DNA from 3 places in the Pedobacter sp. NJ-S-72 genome. Region 1 is predicted to be linked to each of the others. Evidence: riboswitches for the same ligand, from Rfam matches in the RefSeq annotation. Region 1 holds a riboswitch; each other region holds the start of a gene.

The links. Region 1 has a riboswitch for cobalamin ahead of ACWYN3_RS00775 (hypothetical protein). Riboswitches for the same ligand answer to the same signal wherever they lie in the genome.
Region 2: linked by a shared signal. The riboswitch ahead of ACWYN3_RS14160 (hypothetical protein) and the one ahead of ACWYN3_RS00775 (hypothetical protein) in region 1 are both predicted to bind cobalamin.
Region 3: linked by a shared signal. The riboswitch ahead of ACWYN3_RS14480 (hypothetical protein) and the one ahead of ACWYN3_RS00775 (hypothetical protein) in region 1 are both predicted to bind cobalamin.

What each region holds. Positions count from the first base shown of each region.
Region 1 is NZ_CM132681.1:96,229-106,666, reverse strand. It holds partial or broken gene ACWYN3_RS00810 (hypothetical protein) at 1-80, opposite strand, end outside; gene ACWYN3_RS00805 (hypothetical protein) at 255-530, opposite strand; gene ACWYN3_RS00800 (hypothetical protein) at 611-1,153, opposite strand; gene ACWYN3_RS00795 (YncE family protein) at 1,203-2,339, opposite strand; gene ACWYN3_RS00790 (hypothetical protein) at 2,356-2,595, opposite strand; gene ACWYN3_RS00785 (TonB-dependent receptor domain-containing protein) at 2,640-3,023, opposite strand; gene ACWYN3_RS00780 (TonB-dependent receptor) at 2,942-4,117, opposite strand; gene ACWYN3_RS00775 (hypothetical protein) at 4,146-4,397, opposite strand; cobalamin riboswitch at 4,493-4,684, opposite strand; gene ACWYN3_RS00770 (hypothetical protein) at 4,734-5,171, opposite strand; gene ACWYN3_RS00765 (hypothetical protein) at 5,149-5,613, opposite strand; gene ACWYN3_RS00760 (transglycosylase domain-containing protein) at 6,128-7,864, shown strand; gene ACWYN3_RS00755 (hypothetical protein) at 7,833-8,324, shown strand; gene ACWYN3_RS00750 (GIY-YIG nuclease family protein) at 8,751-9,101, opposite strand; gene ACWYN3_RS00745 (XRE family transcriptional regulator) at 9,236-10,012, shown strand; gene ACWYN3_RS00740 (hypothetical protein) at 10,188-10,438, shown strand, end outside.
Region 2 is NZ_CM132681.1:2,113,468-2,123,905, reverse strand. It holds partial or broken gene ACWYN3_RS14170 (histone H1) at 29-202, shown strand; partial or broken gene ACWYN3_RS14165 (aldo/keto reductase) at 409-1,271, shown strand; cobalamin riboswitch at 1,336-1,520, shown strand; gene ACWYN3_RS14160 (hypothetical protein) at 1,698-1,952, shown strand; gene metE (5-methyltetrahydropteroyltriglutamate--homocysteine S-methyltransferase) at 1,999-4,026, shown strand; gene ACWYN3_RS14150 (acyl-CoA thioesterase) at 4,084-4,440, shown strand; gene ACWYN3_RS14145 (Gfo/Idh/MocA family protein) at 4,540-5,409, opposite strand; partial or broken gene rpiA (ribose 5-phosphate isomerase A) at 5,598-6,283, shown strand; gene ACWYN3_RS14135 (aminopeptidase C) at 6,442-7,422, opposite strand; gene ACWYN3_RS14130 (CobW family GTP-binding protein) at 7,800-8,465, shown strand; gene ACWYN3_RS14125 (GTP-binding protein) at 8,453-8,845, shown strand; gene ACWYN3_RS14120 (hypothetical protein) at 8,858-9,475, shown strand; gene ACWYN3_RS14115 (M1 family aminopeptidase) at 9,469-9,960, shown strand; gene ACWYN3_RS14110 (M1 family aminopeptidase) at 9,921-10,438, shown strand, end outside.
Region 3 is NZ_CM132681.1:2,158,658-2,169,095, forward strand. It holds gene ACWYN3_RS14445 (ISL3 family transposase) at 1-367, shown strand, start outside; gene ACWYN3_RS14450 (transposase) at 390-710, shown strand; gene ACWYN3_RS14455 (hypothetical protein) at 712-873, opposite strand; gene ACWYN3_RS14460 (hypothetical protein) at 916-1,317, opposite strand; gene ACWYN3_RS14465 (ABC transporter ATP-binding protein) at 1,278-1,922, opposite strand; gene ACWYN3_RS14470 (iron chelate uptake ABC transporter family permease subunit) at 1,922-2,950, opposite strand; gene ACWYN3_RS14475 (hypothetical protein) at 2,963-3,379, opposite strand; gene ACWYN3_RS14480 (hypothetical protein) at 3,363-4,085, opposite strand; cobalamin riboswitch at 4,161-4,357, opposite strand; gene ACWYN3_RS14485 (AAA family ATPase) at 4,371-4,907, opposite strand; gene cbiB (adenosylcobinamide-phosphate synthase CbiB) at 4,923-5,858, opposite strand; gene ACWYN3_RS14495 (pyridoxal phosphate-dependent aminotransferase) at 5,843-6,538, opposite strand; gene ACWYN3_RS14500 (hypothetical protein) at 6,540-7,313, opposite strand; gene ACWYN3_RS14505 (cobyric acid synthase) at 7,216-8,313, opposite strand; gene ACWYN3_RS14510 (glycoside hydrolase) at 8,504-9,994, shown strand; gene ACWYN3_RS14515 (GNAT family N-acetyltransferase) at 10,402-10,438, shown strand, end outside.

The sequences.
Region 1 (10,438 bases):
TCAGATCCTTTACGCGCACCATTAACTGTCCAGCTGTAAACTGCACTTTTATTATTTTTTTCAGCTTTGGGTGCAGGAATAAAGTATCATTAATTGTAATCGAGTCTTTTCCTCCTTTAGCTAATTGTTCAGCCACCACCTCTGGCTTAATTAAAAGCTCTTTCTCATTGTCCTTTTTACAAGATGCGATCGCTAGTATAGCTAAACTGGCAAATACATATGGTATTGATTTTTTTTTTTATTCATTGTATTGATTAGTTGTTAATATTTAAATCTGCGGCCCCCCTTACTTCGGTAGAAATTTCACCTAACATTGTATTGCCTTTTTCGTTCTGACCTGTATAAACCTTTACGAAATCAATTGTAGTAAGGTTAACAGCCTGTCCTGTGCTGTTTACAGCCCATGAAATATCGAATGAGTTATACATGTTATCAGCATAATTATCACCAGTTGACCAGCTATCTGTATATCCCCATGCAAAAGGGTTATTAATGAAAATCTCACCATTTTTACCCCATGTAGAATTCAATAATGTTCCTTTAAAAGTAGTGCTTACCTGATTTGGTGCAAACAGTGGATAATAATTGTGATTATGATATCTGTTAATCTCTACCTGTCCTGATTGTCCCTGATTATCTGTCCAGTCCAGTTTACATTTGCTGTAGCATTAGGATTGGTATAAGTAATTTCATAGTTTTTGATAGTTCCTGCGGCATTGTATTCACTGCCGGCAAGTTCATACCATTGATCATCCGGTAAACCATTACCATTACTATCCTGGCTTACCATCACAATACCCGGTTCTGACCACTGTAAGGCTGGGCCTAATGGATTACCATAGATTGCAAGGTCATAACCTTGTCTGTTGGTAATAGAATGATCAAATCCAAAAAAAACGACATAGCCACCATAACCTCCTAATGAAATCATACCTGTCTGACTAACATCACCAATAATCCGCTGTGCACCAGCCAGACTGCCCAGACTTTCGTTGATAAACTGTCCCGGAGCAGGCAGGTATTCAAATACTTTAGTAATAAATTTACTGCTGGCGGCGGTTACTTCTCTTACCGGAGTTCCTGTTTTAACGTCATTATTTACGTCTTTTTTACATCCTGTGAATGCAATAGCTGCAACAAGTGCAATTGCCAAAGGATTAAATTACTTTGTAGAGTTTTCATCATGTTATGATTTAGGTTGATTAATAAACAAAAGCAAAATGCGCAGGGATATCACCTGTTGCAACTTCATATCTCTTCTTACCAGTGGGATCAAAGCTGTAAAGTGTACCAGGCGAAACATAATCCTTTGCATCAGTTATAAATACATCTTTAGTATAAGGATTGACTGCAATTCCGTAAGGAATGGTAATATCTTTATCAGTACCATCAGTAATGAATTTTTTATCCGTAAGGACTTCATTTTTCACATCAATAATACCGTACTTAATCACATATCCTCCTGTGATGTAACTGAATTCTGAACTATAGAAATAAGCAGAGTTATCATCTATGACAAGATTACTCACACCAATATCAAAGGTTTTCTTCACCTTCTCAGTTTTAGTATCAATTACAAAAAGTTTAGAAGGAATATCATAATAATCACCTCTTGAGGTTACGTATAAATCACCATATTTATCCGCTTTAAGACGATGCAGGTTAACACCAACATCAATCTTATTCACTACCTGAAAGCTATTCAAATCAATTACTGAAACTGTTCTTTCATAATTACTTGGTGTATAACCTCCAGAATTAGCTACATATAGCTTTTCTCTGACAACTGCCATTTCCTCAGGCTGACGGCCAACATTTATCCTTCTGGTTTCTGTAAGCGATGTGGTATCAATTTCCGCAACAATACCATTTGGTGCTGAAGGATCGCCTACTGTGCCCAGATAAGCACTTACATAAGCTTTTCCTTTATGGAAAGTAATATATCTGCAGTTCGTAATGTTAATCTGGCTGAGACGTTTGCCTGTTTTAACATCCATAACTTCTACTTTATTAGAGATATTAACTACTACATATAATTTCGAACCATATACACCGACATCGTTACCTACATCTCCCAGCCCCTTAACAACTGTCGGATTAGCTTGATTATAGATATTTCTGCGGTAAATACCGGTTTGTAAATCCATGAAGTCTAATGAAGCTCTATTCATATTCATGTTACCTTCATTAACCAGGTAAAAACCTTTTACAGGTGTTGACGGGCCAGGCGGCACAACGATTTCATCTTCAAGAATCAGTTGTGGATCCTTCCTGCAGGAAAACAGGGATACTGTTGCCAAAACGACCAGTGATAAACAATAAGCGGTTTGCTTTTTCATTTTTTTATAATTTGGTTTAATAAGAATATGCTAAGGTGAACCGGTAAGAACGACCCGGCATTGGAAAATTGGTGATCACATCGTAATACTGGTTCAACAGATTATTTACTTCTGCTGAAAGCCTGAAACGCTGTTTATTTAATGTCTTTGTATAGTGAAATGCAATGTCATGAGTATACCAGGCTGGTACATAATTTTTATTATTATTAGCACTTTGATCATATCGCTCACTGGTATAGATATAGCTATAGTTCATCGCAAAGTTTTTCCAGTCTGCACCCAGCAGAAAAGAGCCGCTGTTTAATGGGATATAAGGATCTGATTTCTGTAATTTAGTTTGACATCGGTCACGTTCAGTGCCTGCTGATAGGTATAGGTAAGTCCTGTATTCAAAAGGAGATCATTTGTGATCTTCCAGGCCGTCTGTACATTCACATCCAATCCTTTAATCTCTACACGGCCAATATTCTGCATGCTCCAGCGGAACAGGTTGGCTCCCGGCACAGCGACAATCTTATCTTTTACGGTATTATAATAAGCATCTGTCTGAACAGAAACCTGTTGAAGCAGTTTGCCTTCAAACGCCCTGATATAAGTCAATCCTAAATCATACTGTTTTGTGTATTCTGGTCTGAGGAATGTATTACCGATCTGGGTATAATATAAATCATTAAAAGTAGGCATCCGGAAAATGTTCTTATAGAAAAACTTCGTATCCGGAATTCTTTCTGATTAAAAGGTTGCCAGGAAACCATCACCGTCGGTGAAAGCATATGTTTGTTTCCGGCAGAATAATATTGTTCTACCTTATCATTTACATAAGTATTTAATAAATTAGCCTGTATATCAATTCTATCAAAGTGAATTTGTGTAGCCAGTGCAGTCAGAAAGGCATTTCTCGTAGGATAAGGAAACCGCTCAAGATTGGCATCCAGCGTATTACGTTGATAATCACCAGACAACACAATATCCCAGAATGAATTGATTTTATATCGGTTGGCAACTGACAAATAAAGCTCCCGCTGTTTATAGACATTATTTAGAAGCCCGGTCTCTTTCACATAATCAGGATTCAGATACCTTGAATAGTCATTTGCAAACTTTGCTGCTACCATCAGGTTATACCTTCCGGCTTCTTTTTTATAAGTAGTTTGTGCAAAGAAGTTCTCGTTCCATAACCGCTGGCTAAAGTCATAGACATTGTTTACAATAGCTCCGGGCAACCCCTGGTGATCTTTGTAAAAATAAACCCTGGCCGTCCAGGTACTGCTGTCCGGCAACTTACCATTCAGTCCAGCTTCTATCCGCATTGTTTCTATGTCTGCATTTTTCCGTACAAATACAGAATCATACACACCATTAGTATAATGAAACTTATATCTGCCGTTAGCATTTTTATATTCTGTACTGACAGAGGCCGAAACCGCATCGCTGATTTTATGCTGCCATAATAAGGTTGGATTAATCAGCCCAAATGAACCTGTTTTAACAGCGGCTTTGATATGATCGGTTTGTCCGTTTTCGAATTCAGGCTGTTTGGCATTAAGATAAATGGAGCTTCCGGAAGCAAAACCTCTGGCAGATTGGAAAATGGTACTCTTCTGTCCATTGTAAAGTTCTATTTCATCAATATTATCTAAAGAGAATTTTCCAAGATCGACTTGTCCGTTTTGCGCATTCCCTAACTGTACACCATCATAAAATACGGCAGTATGGTTAGTTCCCATACTCCTTACATTAATAGTTTTGAGGCCGCCAATCCCTCCATAATCCTTCAATTGCACGCCAGAAAAAAAACGGATCGCATCAGCAACAGACAGATAAGCTACTATTTCTTTCGAGGTCCTTACCCGATAAAATCTGTAAAGGAGAAGCTGAAAGCTGTCTTTTGCCCAGTTTAATTGCACGAATAGAAACTTCTTTAAGCTCTTTCGCCTTTTTAACAGAATCGGTTTGCGCAGAAGAACTAAAGGGCACAAAAACCCCTAGCCATAAGATAGCAGAAAAGCCGAAAAAAGAACTATAGATGCCACCATAGGCAAATTTTCTTTTGGTCATTTTGTTGTGAGGGTTACCCACAGCAAACAGCAGATTAAGGAAATGATTACGTCAATAAAAAGCACTCACCCCTAGCTTCAATCCCCGAAAGCTATGAAATTATAATGCTAGAGGCAGGTCTTCTGACTTACTCCCGGAGGTTCACGCCTTCCCCATAATATATTATCTGAGTGGCTGGATATGAATTCCGTTACAGAGCTTACAGCTGCGGGACAGTTATGGATTTACACCATATTCCCTTTTAATCCTGATCGATAAGATCAAGAACCAAAAGCAACGCAAAGTTATTAAAATAAACGACATAGAATTAAAGAAGCTGTTTAATTTTAAACAGTTTTAATCTTCACCCATTAATTGTTTCTTATACTCTTCCAATTTAGCCATTTCCTCTTCCGGCAATACAGGATATTTAAGTTTCATCTCTTTGAAGGTTTCTTCCAGAATCTGGCTGATTGTTAAACGCGCAAACCATTTTTTATCTGCCGGAATAATGTACCACGGTGCATTTTCAGTTGAAGTTTCTGTAATTGCATCTTCGTAAGCAGTCATATAATCTTTCCACAACGCTCTTTCTGCAATATCCCCGGACGAGAACTTCCAGTTCTTTGAAGGATCATTGATTCTATCCAGAAAACGAACTTTTTGCTCTTCTTCAGAAACATAGAGAAAAAACTTGAGGATTACTGTTCCGCTTTCAGTGAGCTGCTGTTCAAAATTACGGATACTTTCATATCGCGCTTTCCAGAAGTTTTTATCTATTTTTGACTTCATCATATCCGGGGATTCTTTCATTCAGTACATATTCCGGATGAACTTTACAAACCAGCACATTTTCATAATGTGACCTGTTATGGATACCAATCCTTCCTCTCTGGGGCAGGGCGATATAATGTCTCCATAAAAAATCATGTGCATACTCACTGGCATTAGGTGTTTTAAAACTATATACCTGGCAGCCCTGAGGATTTAAGCCAGACATCACATGTGAAATCGCACTATCCTTTCCAGCAGCATCCATGGCCTGAAAAATGATCAGCACAGAATGTGAATTTTCAGCATATAAGGTTTCCTGATAATTACTCAGCTTCTCCTTAATAGAAGCAAGCGTTGCCTTTCCAACCTTTTTACCCAGATCGCCATCAAAATGGGTACTATAATCTTTCAATTTTATTTTTTGTCCTGCGGGTGCTAAAAAGCGTTCGGTTTCTTTACTCATGGATAATTGATAATGATAGGATAGTATTGATTGTGGTGATCAGCACAAAATATGCCAATTCAGGTTTTACATATATTAAATACTATCAGGGATATCCGCTTCCAGCCAATTTTAATTCAAAAAAAAGGCCTGATAATCAAGGAGAATCAGATCACTGATGGTACATACACCCCAATAACGACAACGTATTTTATAATGACAAAAATTTTAGTGATTTATTTACGTTAATTTGCACATAATGTTCTTTGAACCTTTTTGAATTTAGACAGGAAATAGATTACCACCTATATTTGATAGCTGAATATTTTTACCTTATAAATTCAAACAGATTCTAATAAGAATTAACTTATACTGTTTTACTAATTTTTGACCATATCGTATGTTTAAAGAGATCCATAATAAATACCTGCGTTATTTCTCTGTATTTATTTTCTGTATCATCATTTTCTTTTGCGCACTTCAATTAAATTTCCTGTGGCTTTTTGGCTACTCACCTTCTTACAAGGATATAAAAATGCCTACGCAAAGTGTAGGCTCTGAATTATACACTTCAGATGGAAAACTGATTGGCAGATATTACAAAGAGAACCGTACTCCGGTTGTTTACAAACAGATCTCTCCTAGTGTAATCAATGCATTGGTCGCAACAGAAGATGTTCGTTTCTATAAACACATGGGTATTGACTTCAGGTCTCTGTTATCAAGCGGAATTTCAACGGCCACGGGCGATAAACGAGGTGCAAGTACAATTACCCAGCAGCTGGCCAAAAACATGTACCGCACACGGTATAACAAATCACAGGGCTTTATTAAACACATTCCGGTGATCAGAACTATCGTTTCTAAATTAAAAGAATGGATGACAGCTGTAAAACTGGAATCCAACTATTCTAAAAATGATATCATCACCATGTATCTTAATACAGTTTCATTCGGTAACAACGCTTATGGAATAAAAACTGCGGCAAGGGTATATTTTGATAAACAAACGGATTCACTGAGCGTACCAGAATCTGCCCTATTAGTGGGTATGCTGAAGGGAACGACAACTTATAATCCTGTACGTTATCCTGAAAGAGCTTTAGAACGAAGAAACGTTTCTTTATCACAAATGAATAAGTACGGTTATATTACCGCTACTGAACTTACAACTTATAAAAACACGCCAGTTAAACTTAAAGAAGGAAGAGAAGATGAAGGCAGTGATGGAGATTCATACCTGAGAGCCGCAGTAGCTAAATACCTGGAGAACTGGTGCGATAAAAATGGGTATGACTTATACGAAGATGGTCTGAAAATCTATACTACAATTGATTCCAAACTGCAAAAATATGCAGAAGAAGCTGTTGCAGAACAAATGAAAGTGGTTCAGCGAAGATTCTACAGTGTATGGGGAAAAGAAGATCCATGGCAGGATTCAGAGAAAAAGAAAGTTGATTATCCTGGCCGGGCAATGAAAAATCTTCCGATTTATGCCATGCTTGAGAAAAAATATCCGAACAAACCTGATTCGGTAACCGCTTATTTTAATAAGAAGAAGATGATGAAAATCTTCACTTATAAGGGTGATCGCGATACACTCTTTTCTACACTGGATTCTATCCGTTATTACGGTAAAATTATGAATACCGGTATGATGACCCTGGATCCTTTTAACGGTAAAATTAAAGTCTGGGTAGGTGGCTTAGATCATAAGTTCTTTAAATACGATCACGTAAATCAGTCTAAGCGTCAGGCTGGATCTACTTTTAAGCCTTTTGCTTATCTGGCTGCCTTTGAAAGCGGTATGGGCCCTTGTGACACCTTTATAGACAAACCCGTTAAGATCAAATACGAAGAAAAAGGTAAAACAGAATATTGGGAGCCTAGAAATGCCAACTGGCAAAATAGTTACCGGGAAACTTCTCTGCGTGCTGCAATGGGCCGTTCTATCAATACAATCACCGCACAGGTAACAGAAAAAGTAGGTTGGGAAAATGTTGTTAAATGGGCTCACGAATGTGGTATTGATAGTCATTTAGAATCTGTCCCTTCCGTAAGTTTTAGTCCTAATGACGTTTCAGTATTTGAAATGGTAAGAGCTTACGGTACATTCCTTAACAAAGGAGTAAGAACTGATCCTATTTTAGTCGAAAAGATCACTGACCAGGATGGTAACGTTCTGGAAGACTTCGTAGCTAAAACTAAAAAAAAAACTTTCAGAAGAAATTGCCTGGTTAATGCTTTATATGTTCAGAGGTGGAATGGATGAACCAGGCGGAACATCAAGAGCATTATGGGAATGGGATCTTTGGAAAGAAAACAACCAGATTGGTGGTAAAACAGGAACATCTTCAGACTATGTAGATGCCTGGTATATGGGAATCACAAAAGACCTGGTAACTGGTGTTTGGGTAGGTTGTGATGAACGTTCTGCACACTTTAAGAATGGTGAAACTGGTGAAGGTTCACGTACAGCTTTACCAATTTTTGCTAAGTTTATGGAAAAAGTATATCATGATAAAAGTACCGGTTATACTTATGGCCCATTTCCGAAAGCAACTGTTCCGATTACAAGAAACTATAATTGTCCTACTCCTGTTTATGCTGTAGACACCGCTAAAACAGATAGCGTAGCTACAGATTCTCTACACGCGGCCGTTCCATTAGACGGTGATAAACCCTTAGAAAAACAGGATGAAGTAAAAAGTGAGACTCAAAAAAAATCCTGAGCCAGCTCTCAAACAACTTGTACCAGCTGTACCGTTAACAAGAAAAGAAGAAAGAGAATTGAAAAGAAAAAAAAAAACGTCAGGAAGAAAAGGATAAGAAAAGAGAAGAAGAAAAAAAAAAAGGACGAAGAGAAGATAAAGAACGAGGGTAAAGCTAAATAGCCTCCATGAATATTATGCAAAAAGGTCAGCCGGATATAATTCTTGCTGACCTTTTTACGTATCACGGCTTAACAGGTTATTTTTGAACTGTTCCATTTCTCTGTATAACTCAGGGAAATCCGGAAGTATCTGTCTGATCAGACTAAAAATGCGTATTGTATTTCTTTATTTTCCATACCGTCAACAAATTTCTGTTCCTGAATAGCTTCAGATCTCTATTTTTAATAGCACAGTTTTTTTTCTTAAAATATAAAGTCTTTAAGGCTAAGACATAATGCTCAAAGACATCTTCACCTGCGTGGATAATGGCCTGCTCATAGTGATATGCTCAAAGTCAAGACCGATAGTCAGATCAACCCAGTCCGGGTTACAGGAACGCACCAAACGTTCTTTCTGCATTCTGGTAAATCTGCTGATCAGTTTAAAACGACTGAGTGCCTGCGTTTCTGTTTTGAATTCTTCAAAATAAACCAGTCGGGTAAGTTGCTGTCCGCTGTCAAAAAACAGGCTGGGCATTTGTTTATAAAAATCAAGCGTCTTAATTAAATCAGCGCTCATTCCAACATGTAAACTAGTACGGTTTCTATCGGTCACGATGTAGACAAATTTTCTCATTGCTTGTAGTTTAAATTATTACCACTAATTAAATTAGTATATATATTTGCAGTGCGAATAAATATCACTAACTTTATTGGTACAATAATACTAACAATTTTAGTAAAAACAAATTATTTTTAATCTTTTATTTTATGTCGAATATTTCCGTAAACCTCAAATACTTAAGAAAGAAAAAAGGCCATACACAACAGCAATTTGCTGATTTGATGGGAATTAAAAGATCACTGGTTGGAGCATACGAAGAAGACCGTGCAGAACCTAAATATGATTTGCTAAAAAAAATAGCAGAACATTACGAACTAACCATGGATGAATTTATTAACGAAATCATCAATGATAACTGGAAACCTAAATTAAAAAGCCAGGGTTCTAATTTGAGGATACTAAGTATTTCAGTTGACCAGAGTGATAATGAAAATATCGAGATGGTTCCGGTAAAAGCCAGTGCAGGTTATCTTAATGGCTTTTCTGATCCTGAATACATCAAAGATCTCCCTAAGTTCCAATTGCCCCTGCCGGCATTAAAACATGGTACTTTCAGAGCTTTTGAAATTGTTGGGGATTCTATGCTCCCTATTCAACCGGGAAGTATAATTATCGGTGAATATATGGACAACTGGAATGATGTTAAAACAGGAGAAACCTATATCATCGTCAGTAAAAATGAAGGTGTGGTCTATAAACGTGCAGGAAATCGTTTCAAAGAGAACAAAGAATTGAAACTGATCTCTGATAATAAGATGTACGACCCTTATAATGTTCCTGCTGAAGATATACTTGAAATCTGGAAAGCAAAGGCTTATATCAGCTCTACGTTACCTGATGCCACACCAGAACCTACCATGGAAACCCTGACTAACATGATGTCCCAAATGCAGAAATCAATCTCGCAGATGAACAAGAACTAAACTGTTAATGAATAAAAAATAAATTGCTTTTAAACCCTTTCTCTATTTTTCACTCTATGCTTTAAAACAACATACAAATGAAACCATCATGTGCAGCAGAACACAAAGCGAAATGAACAAAACCGGGTAGCACATGATAGCTTCATCATCCGCGCTAAAAAACAATTATATCCTTATGAAAACAATCGTTTTAACATTAGCCATAGCAATAATCGGATTGACTTCCAGTTATGCGCAAACCGCAGGCAAACAAAAAATGACTGCAGAACAGAAAGCAGAGAAAAGCACTGCCAAACTGGAAAAAACACTTACACTGACTACCGATCAGAAACAAAAAATTTATGCGGTAGAACTTGACAAGTACAAGCAGAGTGAAGCCTGGCACAAACAAAGCAGTGCAGACAGGAAAGCAAAAAAAGATCAGCA
Region 2 (10,438 bases), 2.0 Mb from region 1:
ATATTTGGCTCTGTATAAACACTAAAACATGGAAAAATTTTCAAAACTAAAAGAATTGCTTGCTTCTGTTGAAGTTGATGCTGAGAAGTTTTATACTGCAGGTAACAGTGCAGCAGGAACAAGAGTACGTAAAGCGATGCAGGATTTAAAAGTTCTTGCTCAGGATATCCGTACTGAAGTAACTGAGAAAAAAAAAACACAGCTAAATAAAAAAGCACAACCTTACCAGAAGAGAGGGCTTATAAACCCTCTTTTTACCTCTTTTTTATGCCATATACAGCCAATCCTGAACGTTATACGAAGATGCAATACCGCCGTTGCGGTAAAAGCGGACTAAAATTACCAGCTATATCCTTAGGCTTATGGCATAATTTCGGATATGTAGACCAGCAGGAAAATTCCAGGAATATTATCAAACTTGCTTTTGATAGTGGAATCACACATTTTGATCTGGCAAATAATTATGGCCCGCCTCCGGGATCGGCAGAAGAGAATTTCGGAACGATCTTAAAGCAGGATTTTCTTGCTTACAGGGATGAAATGATCATTTCCTCGAAAGCGGGATATACGATGTGGGACGGCCCTTATGGAGATTGGGGCTCTAAAAAATATTTAGTATCCAGCCTTGACCAGAGCTTAAAACGTATGGGACTTGATTATGTTGATATTTTTTATCATCACCGTCCTGATCCCGAAACTCCGCTCGAAGAGACTATGGCAACACTCGATCTGATGGTTCGCCAGGGGAAAGCATTGTATGTCGGGATTTCAAATTATCCTGCTCCAGAAGCTGCTGAGGCTCTGCAGATTTTAAAAGAACTAGGTACACCTTGTTTAATTCATCAACCTAAATATTCTATGTTCGAAAGATGGATAGAAGGTGGCTTGCTTGATTTGCTGGGTGAGCAGGGAGTTGGATGTATACCCTTTTCGCCATTGGCACAGGATTATTGACTAATAAATATCTTCACGGTATTCCTGAAGACTCCAGAGCTGCAAAACCTCATGGATTTTTACAGGAAAACCAAATCACTGCTGAACGTCTTGGTCAGTTAAAGGAATTAAATGCATTAGCGGTGAAACGTGGACAGAGTCTGGCACAAATGGCTTTATCCTGGATTCTACGCGATCAGAGAATTACATCTGTACTGGTAGGAGCAAGCAGGCCAGAGCAACTTGCTGATTCCATTAAATGCCTGGACCATCTATCTTTTAGCGAAGATGAATTGAACTTGATTGAACATGTTTTATCTAATTCAGATAAAAACTGATTTAGATGACCAATGCAACCTAATTTCAATTATATTTGGGCTGATTAAGTTCTTTACTATTTTTTCTTCATCAACCGGAATTGGTTCTGCTTAACGCAGATTAATAGGGAATCGTGTGCAAATCACGAGCTGTCGCGCAACTGTAAGTAACTAAACAGTTTTTGCCAATAAATACCCACTGTCTTTAGGGATGGGAAGGGTGGCAAAAATGTTACAAGTCAGGAGACCTGCCTTATCCGAATTGACAATGCTTTCGCGAATAGAAGCTTTAGGTCAGGTATGATGCATTTTTGCCTTTATTAAACATGGATAATAATGTTTAATGGGTGTTCGTGCGTGCATATTTAATCTCTCTTCTCTTATAAAACATTGTGAACATCTAGCTTAAAAGAGCTTTTAACTGATTTTTTTATCATTTAAAAAGCAATGAAAATGCTAACAAACAATCTTGGCTACCCGCGAATAGGTAGCAGCAGAGAGCTCAAAAAATCCAGTGAATTATACTGGTCAGGCAAAATACCTATTGAAAACCTGTTACAAACAGGAAAAGAAATCCGTGCAAATAACTGGACACTACAAAAGGAATCAGGAATAGATCTTATTCCATCAAATGATTTCTCTTTTTATGACCAGGTATTGGATCTTTCTCTGACTGTAGGCGCAATTCCAAAACTACCATGAAGTTATTTTAAACAAGGCTAATACTGAGCTGGATCTCTATTTTGCTATGGCAAGGGGTTATCAGAAAGACGGTATTGATATTACGGCAATGGAAATGACTAAGTGGTTTGATACAAACTATCATTACATTGTTCCGGAATTCTATAAAGATCAGACTTTCAAACTTTTTTCTCAGAAGATTATTAATGAATACAATGAGGCTAAAAGACTGGGAATAAAAACTAAACCTGTGATTATTGGCCCTGTTTCTTACCTGCTTTTAGGTAAAGAGAAACAAGAGGGTTTCCATAGGATTGAACTGATCAAAAATCTATTACCTGTTTATATTGAAATATTAAGAGAATTAGATACGCAGCATGTAGAATGGGTGCAATTTGATGAACCTTTCCTGGTTTTGGATTTAACGCAGCAGGAAAAGGATGCTTATACCTATGTATATAAGGAAATCAGAAAGCAGTTTCCAAAGCTGAAAGTTCTTTTAACCACTTATTTTGAAGGGTTAAAAGATAACCTGGAACTGGCAGCATCACTTCCGGTTACGGCATTACATATTGACCTGGTCAGAGCTCCTGAGCAATTAGAAAGGGTGTTAGCAGCTATTCCTAACCATTTACAATTGTCTTTAGGAGTGGTTGATGGAAGAAATATCTGGAAAAATGATTTTCAGCAATCGCTTTCACAGTTAAACCTGGCAGTAGAAAAAATAGGAGAGGATAGGATTTTAGTTTCGCCTTCTTGTTCGCTGATTCACTCTCCATGCGATTTGGCACTGGAAACTAATGAGAAAACACTTACACCAGAAATCAAACAATGGCTTGCTTTTGCGCGTCAGAAGGTTGACGAAATAGTTTGTCTGAAACAATTGGCTGGTAAAACGCCTTCAGATCAGGCAATTACTGCTTTGCAAGATAATGTGGCTGCGAATCAAAGCCGCAGAACTTCAGCTTTGATTCATAATGATGCAGTGAAAAATCGTATTGCGGGAGTAACCGAAAAGGACGAAAATAGACTAATTCCTTATTCAGGCCGTAAAATTGCACAGCAAAATGCGCTGAACCTGCCTTTATTCCCTACAACAACGATTGGCTCTTTCCCGCAGACTTCTGAAGTTCGCAGCTGGAGAGCTAAATTTAAAAAAGGTGATTTAACGCAGGCTGAATATGATGCGCTAATTGAAAAAGAAACAGAGGAAACTATCCGTTTTCAGGAAAATACAGGCATTGATGTACTTGTTCATGGTGAATTTGAGCGTAATGATATGGTTGAGTATTTTGGTGAACAGCTTGCCGGATTTGTATTCACTAAAAATGGTTGGGTACAGAGTTATGGTAGCCGCTGCGTGAAACCTCCGATTATATTTGGTGATGTGCATCGTCCTGCGCCAATGACAGTAAGATGGTCGTCTTATGCGCAATCACTGACTAGTAAATGGGTTAAAGGGATGTTAACAGGTCCTGTTACGATTTTACAATGGTCGTTTGTAAGAAATGATCAGCCACGTGCGCTTACTTGTAAACAAATAGCTTTGGCTATTCGTGATGAAGTTTGTGATTTGGAAAATGCCGGTATTAAGATCATACAGATTGATGAGCCAGCAATCCGTGAAGGTTTACCTTTGCGTAAATCGGACTGGCAGGAATATCTGAAATGGGCTGTTCAGGCTTTCCGGATTTCTGCAAGTGGTGTACGCGATGAGACCCAGATTCACACTCATATGTGTTATTCAGAGTTCAATGATATTATTCAGCATATCGCAGATATGGATGCTGATGTGATCACTATTGAATGTTCTCGTTCACAAATGGAATTGCTTGATGCTTTTGCAGATTTCAATTATCCAAATGAAATTGGACCAGGTGTTTATGATATCCACTCTCCAAGAGTTCCGTCAAGGGATGAAATGGTGCAATTGCTGGAAAAAGCAAAAGCTGTTATTCCGGCCGCCCAGCTATGGGTCAATCCGGATTGCGGTTTGAAAACGCGCCATTGGGATGAAACCAAAAAAGCACTGATCGAAATGGTTGAAGCCGCAAAAGAATTGCGTTTATCCGTAAAAGAACCAGTAAGTTTGTAGCCTTAAACGTGTGGTTTGTTCGCAGGCCACACGTTTTTATTATAAAATAATACAGAAATGACTATAGAAGAGAAGATTAAATCATCAGAGACCAGAATTTTTAAAGCCGTATTCCCTAATACTACAAATCATTATGATACCTTATTTGGCGGAACTGCCATGCATATGATGGATGAAGTAGCATTTATTACCGCTACAAGGTTTAGCCGCCAGAGAATGGTTACTGTAAGCAGCGACAGAATAGATTTTAAAATGCCAATACCTGCCGGTACTATTGTTGAACTGGTTGGTACAGTAAGTCATATTGGAAATACCAGTATGAAAGTAAAGGTAGAAATCTATGTGGAGCAAATGTATTCTGAGGATCGTGAGAAAGCGGTTACTGGTGAATTCTCATTTGTAGCTATTGATTGATGAACATAAAAAACCTACTGCTATCCTAAAATAAATCTTTTTATAAGGTTATTTATCTTAAAAGGGCCTCATTTCCAGACGAATGAGGCCCGTTTGTCTTTAATTGCTTTCTAGTATAGTGATTTGCTGAATAATTTGTTCTTCTTTGACGGGGTAAGGCTTGCCTTCTCTAATAGTTTGATAAACCGCATCAAATAAATGAATATAAGAAGCTTTACCTGGTGGAATGATTGTTTTTGTGATCTGACCATCTTTGTCAATAGTACTTAGCACACCTTCTTTTCCAGGTAATTCAATCCCATATAAAGGATCATTGGGGCTCATGTTTTTTAACAGTTGTGTTTCCTGTATATCTGAACGATGTTTGAAGTATGATCCTTTGGTTCCGTTCATCACAAATGCAGGTTGTTGTTCTACGACCAGCATGCTCATGGTAATGAATACCTGTAGATTTTCAGGATATTTTAAATGGATATAGGCGTAATCATCTACTTGTGTATTTGGGCGGTAATAACCAAGGGTTTTAGTCCATTCCAATGGTTCACCGAATAAGGCAAAAACCATGTCTAGTAAATGGGGGCCCAGGTCATACAGTAATCCGCTGCCAGGCATAGGTGTTTCTTTGAAAACTTTAGGGCCAATGGTATAACGATATCTGTCGTAGCGAATATGTGCTTCTACAAGCCGGCCGAGTTTACCGCTGTCTACGATAGCTTTTGCAGCCAGAAAATCGCTGTCATAGCGACGGTTCTGATAGGGAAGGATATACAGGTTATGATCTTTTGCTTCTTTGAAAAGGAGCCGGGCCTGCTCAGCTGTAACGGTAAACGGTTTTTCTACCAGTACATGTTTACCAGCACGAAGGGCTTTCTGTGCAAATTCAAAATGTGTATAATTTGGTGTATTGATAATCACCAGTTCTATTTCCGGGTCTGCAATAAGTTCATCTACAGAATTATAGCTTTTTATTTCTGGAAAACGCAGTTTTGCCGTTTTTTCAGATCTTCTACTACTGCAGACAGGTTAAATCCTGGATGTGCATCTACGAAGGGGGTGTGAAATAACTTTCCAGACATTCCAAAGGATAATACGCCTGTATTTATAGGTTTTTGCATGGATAAATATATTAATTTTAGCCCGGAACTAATTTGATTCAGATGATTGATTACAAACTGGAGGCTGCAAAAGCTTCTTTGGATTTTATTAAAAAAGGGCAGGTTATCGGACTGGGTGCAGGAAGTACGATTGTACATCTGGTCAATTTGATCAGCGAGAAAGAAGAATTTGCTGCTTCACTCACATTTGTGTCATCTTCTTTTAAAACGCGCGCATATCTGATTGAAAAAGGGTTAAAGGTGATATTTTCCAGTACAATTGCAGCGCTGGATATTTATTTTGACGGTTGTGATCAGTTTGATTCCGGGCTGAATGCTTTGAAGAGCGGTGGCGGGATTCATACCAGTGAAAAAGTACTGGCCTCTATGGCTAATGAGTTTATTTTAATGGTGATGAAAGCAAAATGGTGACAAAACTGGATCATACTTATCCTCTGGTCATCGAAATTTTGCAGGAGGCATTACCTGTTGTTCTTGGCAGGATAAAGGTGGTTTATCCTGCGTCATCAGTAAAATTGAGAATGGGCACGCAAAAAGATGGGGCACTGATTTCTGATAACGGAAATCTGCTGGCCGATATTCATTTTACGGAGCTGCCTGAATTGAAAGCTCTGAATATTACAGTTAAGATGATTCCTGGGATTGTAGACCATTCTCTATTCTATGGTATGGCTACAAAAGCTGTGGTTGCTGGTGAAAATGGAATAAGGATTGTTATGCCTGTATAAGAATCTGTATAAATAAAAAGAGGGGTTAAAAACACGTTATGCAACGTGCTTTTAACCCCTCTTTTTATTTATACGTTCTGGATTTTAAATACCCAGGTTTTTTCTGATTGTTGCTGGTATACCACCTTTGTTCAATAAGAAAGCGGTCGTTTTGTATTTTATTCATAATTCTTAGTTACGTATAAATAACCTTTGTAGTCATTGGTTACGCCCCATGAATTTTTAACGATATAATACTCTCTGCCATTCTGATCTTTAGTTAATCCAACGATATGCATACCGTGGTCATCAGTAGTTTCATAGTTATCAAAAGCTAACTGACGGTTTTCCTGAGTGATTTCCATTTCTGGTTTTGGCTCGCTGAACATAGATGTTTTTTCCTGCTCATTCATTTCTTCATATGGTTTAGCCGGGATATAAGCCACACCATTTTTGTAAGAGAATGATTTTTCACTTACGTCGGTAGCCCATGCTACTGAATAACCATTTTTCAATGCGTTGTCAATGATATCAGTGATTTCATTCACTTTAACGTTGTAAACCTGGTCAAATGACCAGTTATCCTGTACTAACAAAGTAAATTTGCTGTAGAAAGGATGATCATTGAATGAAGATAATTCTACATAATCATCAGGATTAATGCCAACTACTTGTTTTGCGAAAGTCTGTGGAGTATAGCTTTTACCTTTGTAATCGAATTTTTCAGGAACCTGTCCTAAATAAGAATCAATTACAGCTGTATAAGCTTTTTGCCAGTTTGGTGTTAATGTTTTGTTTGGGTTTTTAACTACTGCTTCTAGTACAGCGGTAGTAATTGCACCCATTTCGCCAAATTTATTGATTTTAGTACCATAGTTTAAACCAGTATAGTTTACTTGTGGAACCGCACCGTATTGTCTGAACATATTAATTACATCATGCAAAGCACCACCATCACCTAAAGTTACTGCTCCGTGCATACGTACATAATTTTTACCTTTTTCTACATAAGCATTGCGAGCTGAGAAGATTTCAGATAAAGCTACAGGCTCTTTTCCCATTCTGATCATTTCTGATTCAAGGAAAGAGTTTGTAGAATAACTCCAGCAAGTTCCTGAAGAACCCTGGTTTTTAACAGATGTATTTTCAAGGTTAATCACGTCCGTGAATTTGAAACCTGAGTGCTGTTTGCAGATTGATTGTTTTTTAAAGAATTTACCAGGTTGTCCTGTGCAAATCCGAAAGTGGATGTTAATAATAGTCCTGAGGCGAAGACTAAAGGTTTAAATATTGATTTATTCATTATTGTGTGTTTAATTAGTATTCGAGGTAGTAATTGTGCGCAACATTATTGCATTTGCATATCTTTGCTTGGCAATGTACATCTTTTAGACAATATTGAAAAAATATTAACAGGAAAATATTCTGAACAACATAAAATTTACAAAGTAAACTATTGGACGTTATTTTATTTGGCTTATTTGGTGAAAAATGGTCGGATATCTTAAGTTTGTAATTTAAAGCGAGATCAAATCTGATGAAATATATGAAGGCAAAAGAAGTAACTATCCTTACTGGATTTTTAGGCGCAGGAAAAACAACAGTTCTGAATGCGGTAATTTCGAAAATGAAGGATACACGCTTCGCGATAATAGAGAATGAAATTGGCTCGGAAAGTATAGATGCAGGGCTGATCATTAAGGGGGATGAGGATGTTGTAGAGCTTAATAATGGTTGTATCTGTTGTACGCTGAATGATGATTTATATGATATTTTAAATAATTTATGGGAGAAGAAGGATTCCTGGGACCACCTGATTATAGAGGCTACAGGAATTGCTGATCCTGCGAATATTGCCCATCCATTTTTGACCATGGATCAGGTGAAGAGAGGATATGATTTAAAAAGAGTGATTTGTATTGTAGATGCTGAGCTGGTTGAAGATCAGTTAAAAGAACGTCCTGAGGCTATTCAGCAAATTGCTTTTAGTGACAGTATCTTATTAAATAAGGTGGAACGGGTAAGTGAAAGTTATGTCATAGAGTTACAGGCTATCTTAAAGGCTATCAATCCGTTTGCAGAAATTCTGATTGCCACGAAAGATGATTTTCAAGTCAAAAAGATGTTTGCCAGGGAACGTTTTGCCAATTTTTACAGTAATCCCAAACCTGTATCTACGCGCCAAAGGGAATGTTCAGTTTAGGAACTGGTATGAATGAAAAACAGCCTTTAATGGCTTTTGCAGCTTCTCATAACCGTCATGAACACAGTGATATTGAGACAATACTTTTAAAATATAAAGAGAGTCTGGATATTGAGGCGCTTGAACATCGGATGATGGTATTTCTGATTGCGCAGTCGGCTAATGTATACCGGATCAAAGGAATTATTTACAGCCATATTTTTTCGAGTAGAATTGTGTTGCAGACTGTTGGTAAATCACTTTCTATTACTTTAGGTGAAACCTGGCTGCCGGATGAGATCAGGGAGACTAAGATTGTTGTGATCGGGAAAGACCTTAAAGTATATGGTTTTGACAAAATGTTCCGTACTTGTCTGTACCCTGATTCTGAACAAAAATAGTAAATTGCCCTCATGATATTTCGCTATAAATCCCTGTTACTTCTGTTTATTGTATTGACTTCCTGTTCGTCACGAAAAGCAATTCCTGACCCGATTGTTGAAAATGGAGTAAGCAGATCACTGGCGGTTTATCGTAAATCAGTACTTACTGCTATTCATTATAAGCTTGAACTGAGTATACCTGCTGAGAAAACGGTGGCGATTTCGGCACATGAAGTGCTGAATTTTAAATTGAGTGCTGTAAGATTGCCTTTGCAGCTGGATTTTAAAGAAGATCCTTCGAAAATCAGTTTGCTGACTATTAATGGTAAAACAGTAGCTGTGAAGCATGATAAGGAACATCTGATCCTGCTTCCGCAATTTTTGAAAAAGGGTGATAATGAAGTGCGCATTTTATTCAGGGCAGGTGAGGGTGCATTAAATAGAAACTCAGATTATCTGTATACTTTATTTGTTCCGGACAGAGCGAGAACTGTTTTTCCATGTTTTGATCAGCCTGATTTGAAAGCGATTTATACGTTGACACTTCATCTGCCTAAAGATTGGAAGGCAATAGCAAATGCTGAACTTAAGGATTCTGTGCAGGAACAGCAGCGTAAAAATATCATTATAAGACTTCTGATCTGCTAAGTACTTATCTTTTTGCTTTTGCTGCTGGTAAATTTGAGCTTTATAAGGGAACAGTAAATAAGCTGCGGGCAAATTTTTTATACCGTGAAACGGATCATGATAAGCTTAAACCAAGTTTACCTGCTATATATAACATTCATTCTGCCTCCTTAAAATATTTTGAAGATTGGACGGCTATATCTTATCCTTTTCAGAAGTTTGGGTTTGTGGCTATTCCTGATTTTCAATTTGGTGGAATGGAACATCCCGGAGCAATTCAATATAAAGCAGCCAGTTTGTTTTTAGATGCTGGTGCAACCAAAGATCAGCTTAATGCACGTAATAATCTGATTGCGCATGAAACAGCTCATATGTGGTTTGGTGACCTTGTGACTATGGACTGGTTTTCGGATGTTTGGATGAAGGAGGTGTTTGCCAATTTTATGGCTGATAAAAGTGCGGAAGAATCGGGGGGAAAGGCCGATTACTCGCTCTTAAATTCCTGATCGATCACTTCCCTGCTGCTTATGCTGTAGACCGTACATTAGGTGCTAACCCTATTCGTCAGCCACTGGATAACCTGAAGGATGCGGGAACACTTTATGGTAATATCATCTATCATAAGGCTCCTGTTATGATGCAGCAACTGGAAGCGCTGATGGGAAAGGATAAATTTCAGGAGGGGGTAAGGGAGTATTTAAAGAAATTTGCCAATAGTAACGCTTCATGGCCTGATTTAATTCGTATTCTGGATGCACATACGCCGGTTGATCTGGAGAAATGGAATAAGGTATGGGTAAATGAGAGCGGCAGGCCTGTTATTGATTATAAAATAGTTTACGCGGGGAATAAAATCAGTGCACTTACTTTAACACAGCAAGCTGAATATGGAGAAAAAAGAGTCTGGCCACAAGCTTTTGAGGTGACTTTGTTTTATCCCGGCTCAGTTAAGGTAATCAGTGCTGATTTAGCGGAAGAGAAACT
Region 3 (10,438 bases), 2.1 Mb from region 1:
AGAGCTACGCAGCAATGGTGTTGCTATAAAGCAAATTGCTAGAACCACAAAACTGGCACGAGGAACGGTCAGGAAGTACATACTCATGGAACAGCTTGGGAAAAGACAATCCAGGACTTCAACCAATCTGGAAGCTTTCCTAGATTTTCTTTTGCAGGAACATAATAGGAATAAAACGTACCGGGAACTGCATAAAACCATAATGCAGATGGGATTTAACGGAAAGTACACGCAGTTTTGCGCTAAGATGAATGATCTTTATAACACCCAATCGCTCCCTCGATTAAAACCTCTTTATCCGGTGCCGATTAAGACTTGGTCGCCTACCAGGCTGTCTCTGATGCTATATATGGAACCAGACCATTAAGGGAAATGATGACAAAGACTTTTTGAAATTACTATTTGAAAAACTACCACAGATAAAACAAATGGAGCAACTGGTAAAAGGCTTTAAACATCTCTTTGTTGCCAAGGAGGATGGAATGCTGAAAAAATGGATTGAGGAGGCGCTAAAATCTGAGTGTGGACTGAAGAACTTTGCCAAAAATCTAATGAAGGACTACGAGGCGGTAAATAATGCAGTGATAACAACTATAAGTAACGGACAAGTTGAAGGACAGGTAAACCGAATCAAAAACATCAAAAGAAAAATGTACGGCAGGGCAGGCTTTCAGTTGTTGAGAAAAATGGTTCTCACAAAGTCAGCATAATTCACCAAAAGTGACGAAGAACCGAGGAAGTAACCACTACTTCGTCAAGTGCATTGGTTTTAACAGAATCCGTTTTCTTTTCCTGCGCTAATGCAGGGCTGCTTAATAAAACCGTACCTATCAGCAGGTTTCTAAATGATAATAATGGTAATTTTTTATTCATATATTTTAATATTGGTGTGTAATCGGGTTTAGGATAAAAAAACTACAGTGCAGAAAGAAATCCAAGCAGTGAAGTATAGGTAGTGTGCTTATTATTTTGTTGTACTGTCCAAATAAATTCAGACCCTTCACCAGAAACAGAAACGACCAGGTTATTTTCTTCTGCAAAGGATATATAAAAGCCATTTCTGACCAATGCTTTTTTAGTCCAGAAAGCAGCAACTCCTTCTCCTATTACTTTAATACTGCGTTTCCCGGCATAATGAATATTGAAGGTTCCGGTTGCTGCATCAAATGCAATCCCATCTTTGTCAAAAGCATGCTGAAATGAACCATTTAAAACCAGTTCTTCCGGCAATCCGGCATCCAAATGGCCCCCATTGCTCATTAACCAGATTTGATCTGCTACCTGTAGGGCCAGATCAAGTTCATGTGTAGACAGCAAAATTGCTTTATTTGTTTCTTTAGCCAGCTGATGCAGTAAACGCACAATTGAATACGGCTGGGTAAATCAAGGTGGGCAGTTGGCTCATCTAATATAATTAGTGGCGTATCCTGAGCCATTGCCCTTGCCAGCATTACCTTCTGACATTCCCCGTCGCTCAGACTATCCATCTTTCTACCTAAAAAAGCTTCAGTATGTGTCGCTTTGATTGCCTGGTCAATAATCTGTTTATCCTGCGCAGTCAGTATACCTAACCACCCGGAATAAGGATAACGGCCAAGAGAAATAAGTGAATAGACATCCAGGTTACCAGATCTCATATTATCAGTCAGTACTAAACTTATTTTTTTAGCAACCTGTGCAGGCTTGAGCTTTTTAAGATCCTTACCATCCAGTATAATTTCGCCTTTCAGCGGATGTTGTAATCCCGATATCGTCCGGAGTAAAGTAGATTTACCACAGCCATTTGGCCCCAATAAACAAATCAGCTGCCCCGCATGAAGTTCCAGATCTAAAGGCCCGGCAATAACTTTCGTCTTGTTTTTTCCTGCCTGGTAACCAATTGTTAAGCCTGAGGTATGAAGTAATGAGGTTTGCGCAGCCATTAGAATCCTCTTAATTTAGTTGGCCCTGCAATAATCCAGATCACTACTGGTGAACCTACCAAAGCTGTTATCACGTTAATAGGCAAAACAGTTTGACTTCCTGGCAATTGTGCAACAATATCACAAATCAGCATCAGTACGGTTCCGATCAGGCAACATGCCGGAATCAGGATACGATGACTTGAAGTATTAAATAAAGCTCTCGCTAAATGTGGCACAGCTATACCTATAAAACCTATTGGGCCACAAAAAGCTGTAATACCTCCAGCTAAAATACTTGTACTGCCAATAATCAATATACGTGCGCGTTTGACGGTCAGTCCCATACTCCGTGCATAGTTATCACCCAGCAATAAAGCGTCAAGTAGTTTTGAAGACAAAAACGAAATCAATAAACCAGCAAAAACGACGACGGCAAGGATTGTAAGCTGACCACCTGTCACACCGCCCAGGGAACCAAAAGTCCAGAGCAGATAATCCTTAATCAGCTCGGGAGAACTGAAGTACTGCCAGATACTGATTACTGAAAGCGTGATATTACCAATCATTACACCCACTATCAGTACAATAACATTGTCTTTTAAGGACGAAGAAATTGACACAATAAGTATCATAATCAGAGCTGCACCGAATGAGGAGGCTACAATAATCAGCCAGCTTCCTGAAATACCTAATTCCTTAATCGTATATAAACTCGTGATACTACCAGCAGAAAGCATGACAAGGGCTACTCCCAGACTCGCTCCAGCAGTTATTCCTAAAACTGAAGGTCCTGCAAGAGGGTTCCGGAAAAGTGTTTGCATTTGTAAACCGCTTACTGATAAACCACAACCTACAATTATTGCTGTCAGTGCTTTCGGCAGCCTGATTTTTTCGATGATATAAACCCAGGTATCATTTCCAGAATCGGAGGTAAATAAAACCTTAATCACATCCTTCAACGGAATATGGACGGAACCAAGGGCTACATCAAGCAGAAAAGCTACCAATAATATGGACAGCAGTACTGAAACTTTTATTTTGTTCAATTTCTTAAAGAATTAATTCAATTGCTTGTAATAAACGAGCTGATGATCCGGTAACAATTCAGGGTGAAAAATTTTGATCAGATCACCTAATACTATTTGCGGGTTAACCGATCCGGACTCCCAATAATCATTAGAACCTATATCGTTCACTTTTTTATTAAAATTAAAGATATGACCGTCTTTGAAAGGTTTGAATTCTATATAACGGTTGTCTATTGCCTTAATATCGTCTTTGGTATCTACAGTTCCTACATTCAGCCAGAAATCAGCTTTAAGAGCTACTGGAGCTACAGTTTCAAAATTAAGGGGCAAACTACCTTTTCCATGGATATCAGCCCATTTATAAGATGTGCCTGCATCTTTAAGAAACTGCACCATATAGCTATCTCCATCAGGGACATACCATGTTCCTTTATAAGGGCATACCACAGATTAGAGATGGTTTAATTAATGCTTTTTTTCCTATTTCGGCCAAACGGTTATATTCTTTCTCTACGGTTTCAAATTTAGTATTGACCAATGCCTCTTTATCCATCAATGCAGCCATCAGTTTAACCCATTCTGCACGGCCCAGAGGTGTAGTTTCCAACCATTCGGAATTGAGCATTACAGGTACACCTGCGCCAGTCAGTGTCTCATATTTACTGAATTTAGCGTCCGGGCTTCCCATAACCATCACCAAACCTGGTTTCATGCTGATCAGCACTTCGTCATTCATGGTTCCGTCTATTCCAACTTCTTTTACTTTACCAGCAGTGATGTTTTTTCTTACAGTTTCTGAACTAACATATTGCAAACTTCCCAAACCAGTGATTGCATTTGCAGCTCCTGCGAAATCAGCCAATGCGATATGCATCGATGACATTGCTACTAAACTTTTAACGGGAATTTCTATGAGTTGTGCCTTTTTATATCCTTCCGGAGCCTTTGCTCCTTTAGCGAGTAAAACGTATTGCGCTGTATCTGCATGAGCTCCCATGCCCGAATAAATACTAACCAGCTTATAATTATCATAATAATCGATATTAAAGCCTTTGGCGTATTTTATTTCTGCACTGCCCGTTTTTGCTGAGGTATGTTTTTGACCAGACTGGTTCTGCTTGCATGAGGTAATCAGCAACAGGGAAACTATCAAACAGGGGAATATTCCACTGAATGACGAATATTTTATTTTTCTCATCATAAAGTTTAGCCTTTCTTCCGAAAGCATTTAATAACTATTGATAAGGCAGGTCTTCTGACTTCCTCAAATTACTACCTTCCCTTCATTACGAAAGTGGTTTTTACAGTAATTTTCCAACGAGGTTTACAGCAGCGGAGACTGTTCCGGAATTACACCGGTATTCCCTTAAAGCATTTTATTTCTGTTTAATTATAAAAAACAGGGTCTTAAATAAAATGCAGCCTTAAGACTGCAAACCTAGATAAAATCGAGGATAAATGCAATGCGCTCTGAGACTGAGTTTTTTGGTACGTCTATCAGCTCAAATCCACGCGTTTTATAAGCGTTTCTGATCGCGTCATTAATGAGCGTAGCTTCTTCAAAAGTTTGCCAGCGTTCACTATCGTGAACATAGATCTTCTCCCAGGGAGGAAGGATAAAAACCTGCTTGTGATACGGATGAAGCTTTAAAGCTTCATCATATATTGCTGCAAAATTAATTTGGGCAACGTCCAGATAAGCGATAATATCAGGAATTCCACGATCAAAAAAGGCAAGTTTATCTGCTGGTGCACTTTTCCACGAAGCAAGCATTCCTTCTAATACTTTTGCAGAAAAACAAGAAATATCCATCCAGGGCAGACAAAATGATCCCTTTGTGGTTTCCTGAATAATCATTTTTCTGGATACTTCTTCAGAACAAAAATATCCTTGCTGTTGCAACCCACTAATCAATGTTGATTTTCCAGAACCAGGGCCTCCGCTGATGATATATTTTCGGGATGGATTGATCATACAGAACAAACAAATTTATAACTGAAAGAAATAAATAGTAATTGATAATACCATGATTAAACAGACACCCTGATTAATACTGCTTACCATTTTAAATTCTTCATGTTTGATTTCCCTGCTGTTACTACCGATAAGCGGTTTATCAACCAAAATTCCATGATAAACATTTGGACCGCCAAACTGAACATCCAAAATTCCGGCCAATGCCGCTTCCGGATAACCAGCATTAGGACTTTTATGCTGATGACCGTATTTCATCACAGATTGCCAGCCTTTCATACTAAAGGTAACCATGAGCATCAGGATAGTGGTAATACGTGCAGGAATGAAATTTGCGACATCATCCAGACGGGCAGCAAATTTGCCAAAATACTCATATCTGTCATTACGATACCCAACCATAGAATCCATGGTATTAATCATTTTATAGGTAAGCATTCCAGGTATACCAGCTACAAAGTAAAAAAACAAAGGTGCAATCACTCCATCACTCAGGTTCTCCGACATCGTTTCAAATACAGCAACACGAATTTGCTGTGCATCCAGATTTGAAGTGTCACGCCCTACGATTCTGGATAAACGGACTCTCCCCGCTTCCAGTCCTTTATATTTTAGTGCATCAAAGACTTGTTGTCCTTCTGTAATCAAACCTCTGTTTGCTAAAGCGTAGTAAACAAATGCCGTAGCGAAAAGGAAATAGACTGGCACGCTATGGCTCAGCATAAAATGTATAGCACTATAAAAGAATAAAAATGTTGCTGAACATAATACCAATGCCATGAGCATTCCTTTAATAAAAAGGAATTTACCTTGATTAAGATGCTTTTCAGCAAAAGAAATCAAGGTTCCGAAAAATCTAACAGGATGCGGTAAGCCTTCAGGATCACCGAATATCAGATCGAGCAGATAACCTGCAAGTAAGGGAATAACGATAATTATATATGTTTCCATTCAGCTAAAGCATTGATCAGCAATTGATTTTTAGTCTTACTCAAAGTCGATATACGGATATGTTTATCGGTAAGCCCTCTAAAGTTATCCGCATTACGGATCAATATATTAAATTCTTTTAGTAAAAACTGTTTTAATACTGCTGCAGTTTGCAGATTTGTACTGGCAAGAAAAAAATGGGTATGGCTTGGATAAACAGTCAGCTGAGTATTTGCAAGATCTTTTACAAAACCTGCTTTATCAACTAATAACTGTGGAAGTGGGATTTGTATCGTTTTATAATGATCAAAGATAAAATGTCCGGCGGCTATTGCCATTGCATTCACTGCCCAGGGCAATTTAAAAGCTTTTAACCGTTCAATCAGCACTGCATTTGCAGCGATATAACCTAGTCTCAAACCAGGAATGGCATACGCTTTAGTCATTGAGCGTAAAACAACCAGGTTATCGTATTTTTCAATCAGGGCAATCACAGAAGTCAGAGATAATGTGAACTCAATAAAAGCTTCATCGACGACAACAAATAAAACATCAGGATGTTTTTGTATTAAGGATTCCAGGTCTGTAAATACAGCTCCGGTTGGATTATTCGGGTTACAGATAAACAGCACCTCAGTACCGGCCTTTAATCCCATTTCCAGTTCTGCCCAGTTCAGAAAACTGATCTGATGTCCAAACATTTTACAAGCATCTTCGTATTCTGCAAAGGCTGGGATAGTGATTGTTTTTTTTTTTATTTTGATAAGCCTGTGCAACCAGGTAAATACTTTCTGTACTTCCATTAGTTACCAGTATATTTTCAGTTTTGAAACCGTAGGATATAGCAATCTTCTCTGTCAGGCTTTCTGCAAGTACTTCGGGATAACGCTGTACGTTTTCCCATTGCGCAAAAAGATGTTCTTTCAAACCAGACGGCGCTCCCCCATACCAAACATTTGTACTAAAATCGGCTGCTATTTTTTGCCTGTGTAAATACCCGTCATCCCCGTGTCCCTGAAACATTTGATAATCTTTTATTTGCTGATATACCTGGTCAATATCCAGATTTTCTCTTAATAATACAGCCAACTTATCATATTGTTCGCTACGGAATTCGAGATAATCTACGTATTCTACTTGTAAGTCGGTATATGGAGCGACCAAATCATTGATAACAACCTGATTATCTAAAATCCCATGTAAATAAGAACCCCAGCACTTTTCTGATAAAAAATAACCATCTGTTTGCTTTCCATCTAAAAAAGCTACCGGTTTATTTATGCCATGCACCATTGTCTCGCCCATATGAATCTCATATCCGATACAAATTTCAGAAAAATCTCTATAAGTAAAATGGCATTGCCTGGTCGTCTTTCCATTAAGTAAGACTGTTTCTACGGGTAAAATAGCTAATCCAGCAATTTCTCCCGCAGCTGATTCTATCTGCTGAGGATCTCTGATAAATTGCCCCATCATTTGATATCCTCCACAAATCCCAATTACCGTTTTGCCACACTGGTGAGCTTCGGGTAATTGCATCAGCAAGCCCGTTATTCCTGAGTTCGATCAGATCTTCAATTGTATTTTTACTACCAGGCAGGATAACAATATCCGCCCCGGCAATGCCCTGCCTGGTATGGGTATAATATAAATTGACTCTGCTGTCTTTATCCAGACGGTCAAAATCTGTAAAATTAGACATCCTGCTTAACAATACGACTGCGATATTCACTTTACCACTTACAGGTTGATTTTGCTTTAATTTCAGCGAAACCGCATCTTCCTCTTCAATAAAAATATCTCTGAAATAAGGAATAATCCCGATTACAGGCACTCCGCATAAATCTTCTATAATCTTTTTTCCATCTTGAAAGAGATCCACATCACCACGGAATTTATTAATGATAATACCTTTGATACAGGCCTTTTCTTCGGGTTCCAGCAAAGCCATTGTTCCATAAAGACTGGCAAATATACCGCCCTTGTCAATGTCTGTAATCAGATAGGTTGCTGCCCCAGCCGCTATTGCCATCCTCATATTGGTAATATCCCGCTTTTTGAGATTCAGTTCCGAGATACTTCCCGCTCCTTCCATTACAATTGGGGAATAACGGGAGGCTAATCTTTGCCACGCCCGTTTAACCTCTTCAAACAGTTCGGTACGGTCATTGGATAAAAAATATTCTTTCGCACTTTGATTACCTATAGATTTCCCATTGAGAATTACCTGCGCAGTCTGATCATTTGTTGGTTTAAGCAACACGGGGTTCATGTCTGTATGACAAGGTATACCGGCTGCTTCTGCCTGCACGGCCTGTGCACGGCCAATTTCCAAACCTTCGGGTGTTGCATAACTGTTCAGCGACATGTTCTGCGCTTTAAACGGCGCTGGTGAATAACCATCTTGTTTAAAGATCCGGCAAAATCCGGCAGTAATCACACTTTTACCTACATCAGATGAGGTTCCGACAAACATAACAGGCCTGAGCTTCCTTTGAATTTCCATGGAATGCAAGCTTACACATTTTATCAGAGCTTAACAATGCAATTAATTAATATCAGGCAAGAAATAATGGCCTTTTGATCAGACAAAATCTGATTCCTTTCTATTATCTTAATATTCAATTAATAACAATCATTGATACTTGAAAAACAATTATTTAACCATGAACAAATCAACTCTGTTTCTGATCATGCCCGTATTATTGGCATTATCCTGTAAAAAAGAAAATGTTCAGCTTCAGCAAAAGCTTAACAATGTAAAAAATGATGCGGTAGAAATTGCAAAAGATACCGCGAACATTACACTCTCCTGGAATAAAACTTACCAGAAAATCGAAGGCTTTGGTGCATTTGGCGGCCGGATTACCCCTTTCTTTGAATCTCCTAAACGGGATAGCATCATGAATTATCTCTGGGGAGAAACAGGTTTACAAATGACTATCATCCGTGGGAAAATCATTCGTAGTTATCCCTTTGACAAACAAAGTGGTGTAGTAACCATTAAACCTGCTGGTTCGGACATTGATATGGATGTAAATGGTGCAGAATACAAAAAGCTTACTGATGATCAAAAGGAACAGATTGGCCAGCTCTGGATATTAAAAAAAGCAAAAGAGCGCTACCAGTTACCTATCATCTTTGCCAGTGCCTGGACGCCTCCTCTTTATATGAAAACGAATCCGGATAGTGAAAGTGGTAAAAATTTTAACGGACTTAATTTCAAATGCTGTTCAACTGATTTTGCCCGTTACCTATCTGGGTTTACAAAGGCCTATCAAAACGAGGGAATTAATTTTTATGCGATCTCACCAACTAACGAGCCTGAAAATATATTTTCGGACTGGGATGCTTCTTACTGGGATTCAAAACATCTTGGCGAATTTGTTTCCAACAATCTGCGCCCTGCATTAAATACTGCCGGACTAACTTCAACAAAGATTATTGCTTCTGAAAATGCCGCCTGGGGAACTGCTAATTCTTTCTTATCAGGAATGGACAAAAGTAATGTTGATATTCTGGCAGGACACGGCTATGTAGAAATAGGTGATCTTATTTTAGGAAAACGAGGATTAAATCAGAATCCAAAACCATGGACTTTTAGTACTGGCAATAAACCTGTCTGGCTAACTGAAACCTCTGATGATGGTGGTACTTACGATGGAACAATTACCGGTGGTTTGAAATTGGCAACGAGTATGCATAAATTTCTGGCAGAATGTAATGTCAATGCTTTTGTCTATTGGTTGGGTATGCTGGCCATCAAAAACAATGAATCCCTGATTGGGACTAATGGTGACGGCAGTCTGGAATTCCCTAAAACCTATGATGTAATGGGACAGTTTTCAAAAGCTATCCGTCCGGGTTATATTCGTTTTGATTCAAAAATGCAAAATAACTCAACCTTGAAAGTATCTGCCTACAAAGATCCTGTGACTGGTAAATTCAGTGTGGTTGCAATTAATCCTGGTCAGCAAGCTGTGATCTGTAAAATTAGTTTAGACGGATTCAGTGCAGGTATCCTGAACTCTTATCAAACTACCGGAAGCAGTACAAGATGGCAGAATAGTGCTCCTATAACTGTAAAAGCAAATGGAATTTTTGAAGTAATGGTTCCAGCGACAGGCGTGATCACTTTTACCGGTACAAAAGGATAAAATTAATATTCAGCATTTTAGATTTATGCGTTAATTATCACGCTTAAATCTAAAATGCTTTTGGTAAAAATGCTTCGGCAGGTATCCCAAATATAACCTAAGTGCTTTAGCCATTTTCAGGGTTACTTCTTTTTCCTGAAAGAAATAAAGATACATGACCTCTCGATCCGATTATTGGATCCAAATCCTTTGCTTTTAATCTTTTCTCTTCCATTTTCAATTTAATTACCTCAATGGGATCTAATTCAGGGATTTTCTTTAAGGAATAATGTTTAAAATAAAATAACTATTTTGTCTGATACCATATGCAATTCAAAAGGATAGACACTGCAAGACTTTATTTAATCCCATTCACTCTTTGTATTTGCAGAGAAGTGCTCAATAATGATTTTACCAGTTTAAGGAATATGAACATAAATCCAGGCGAGATCTGGCCGGATGAAG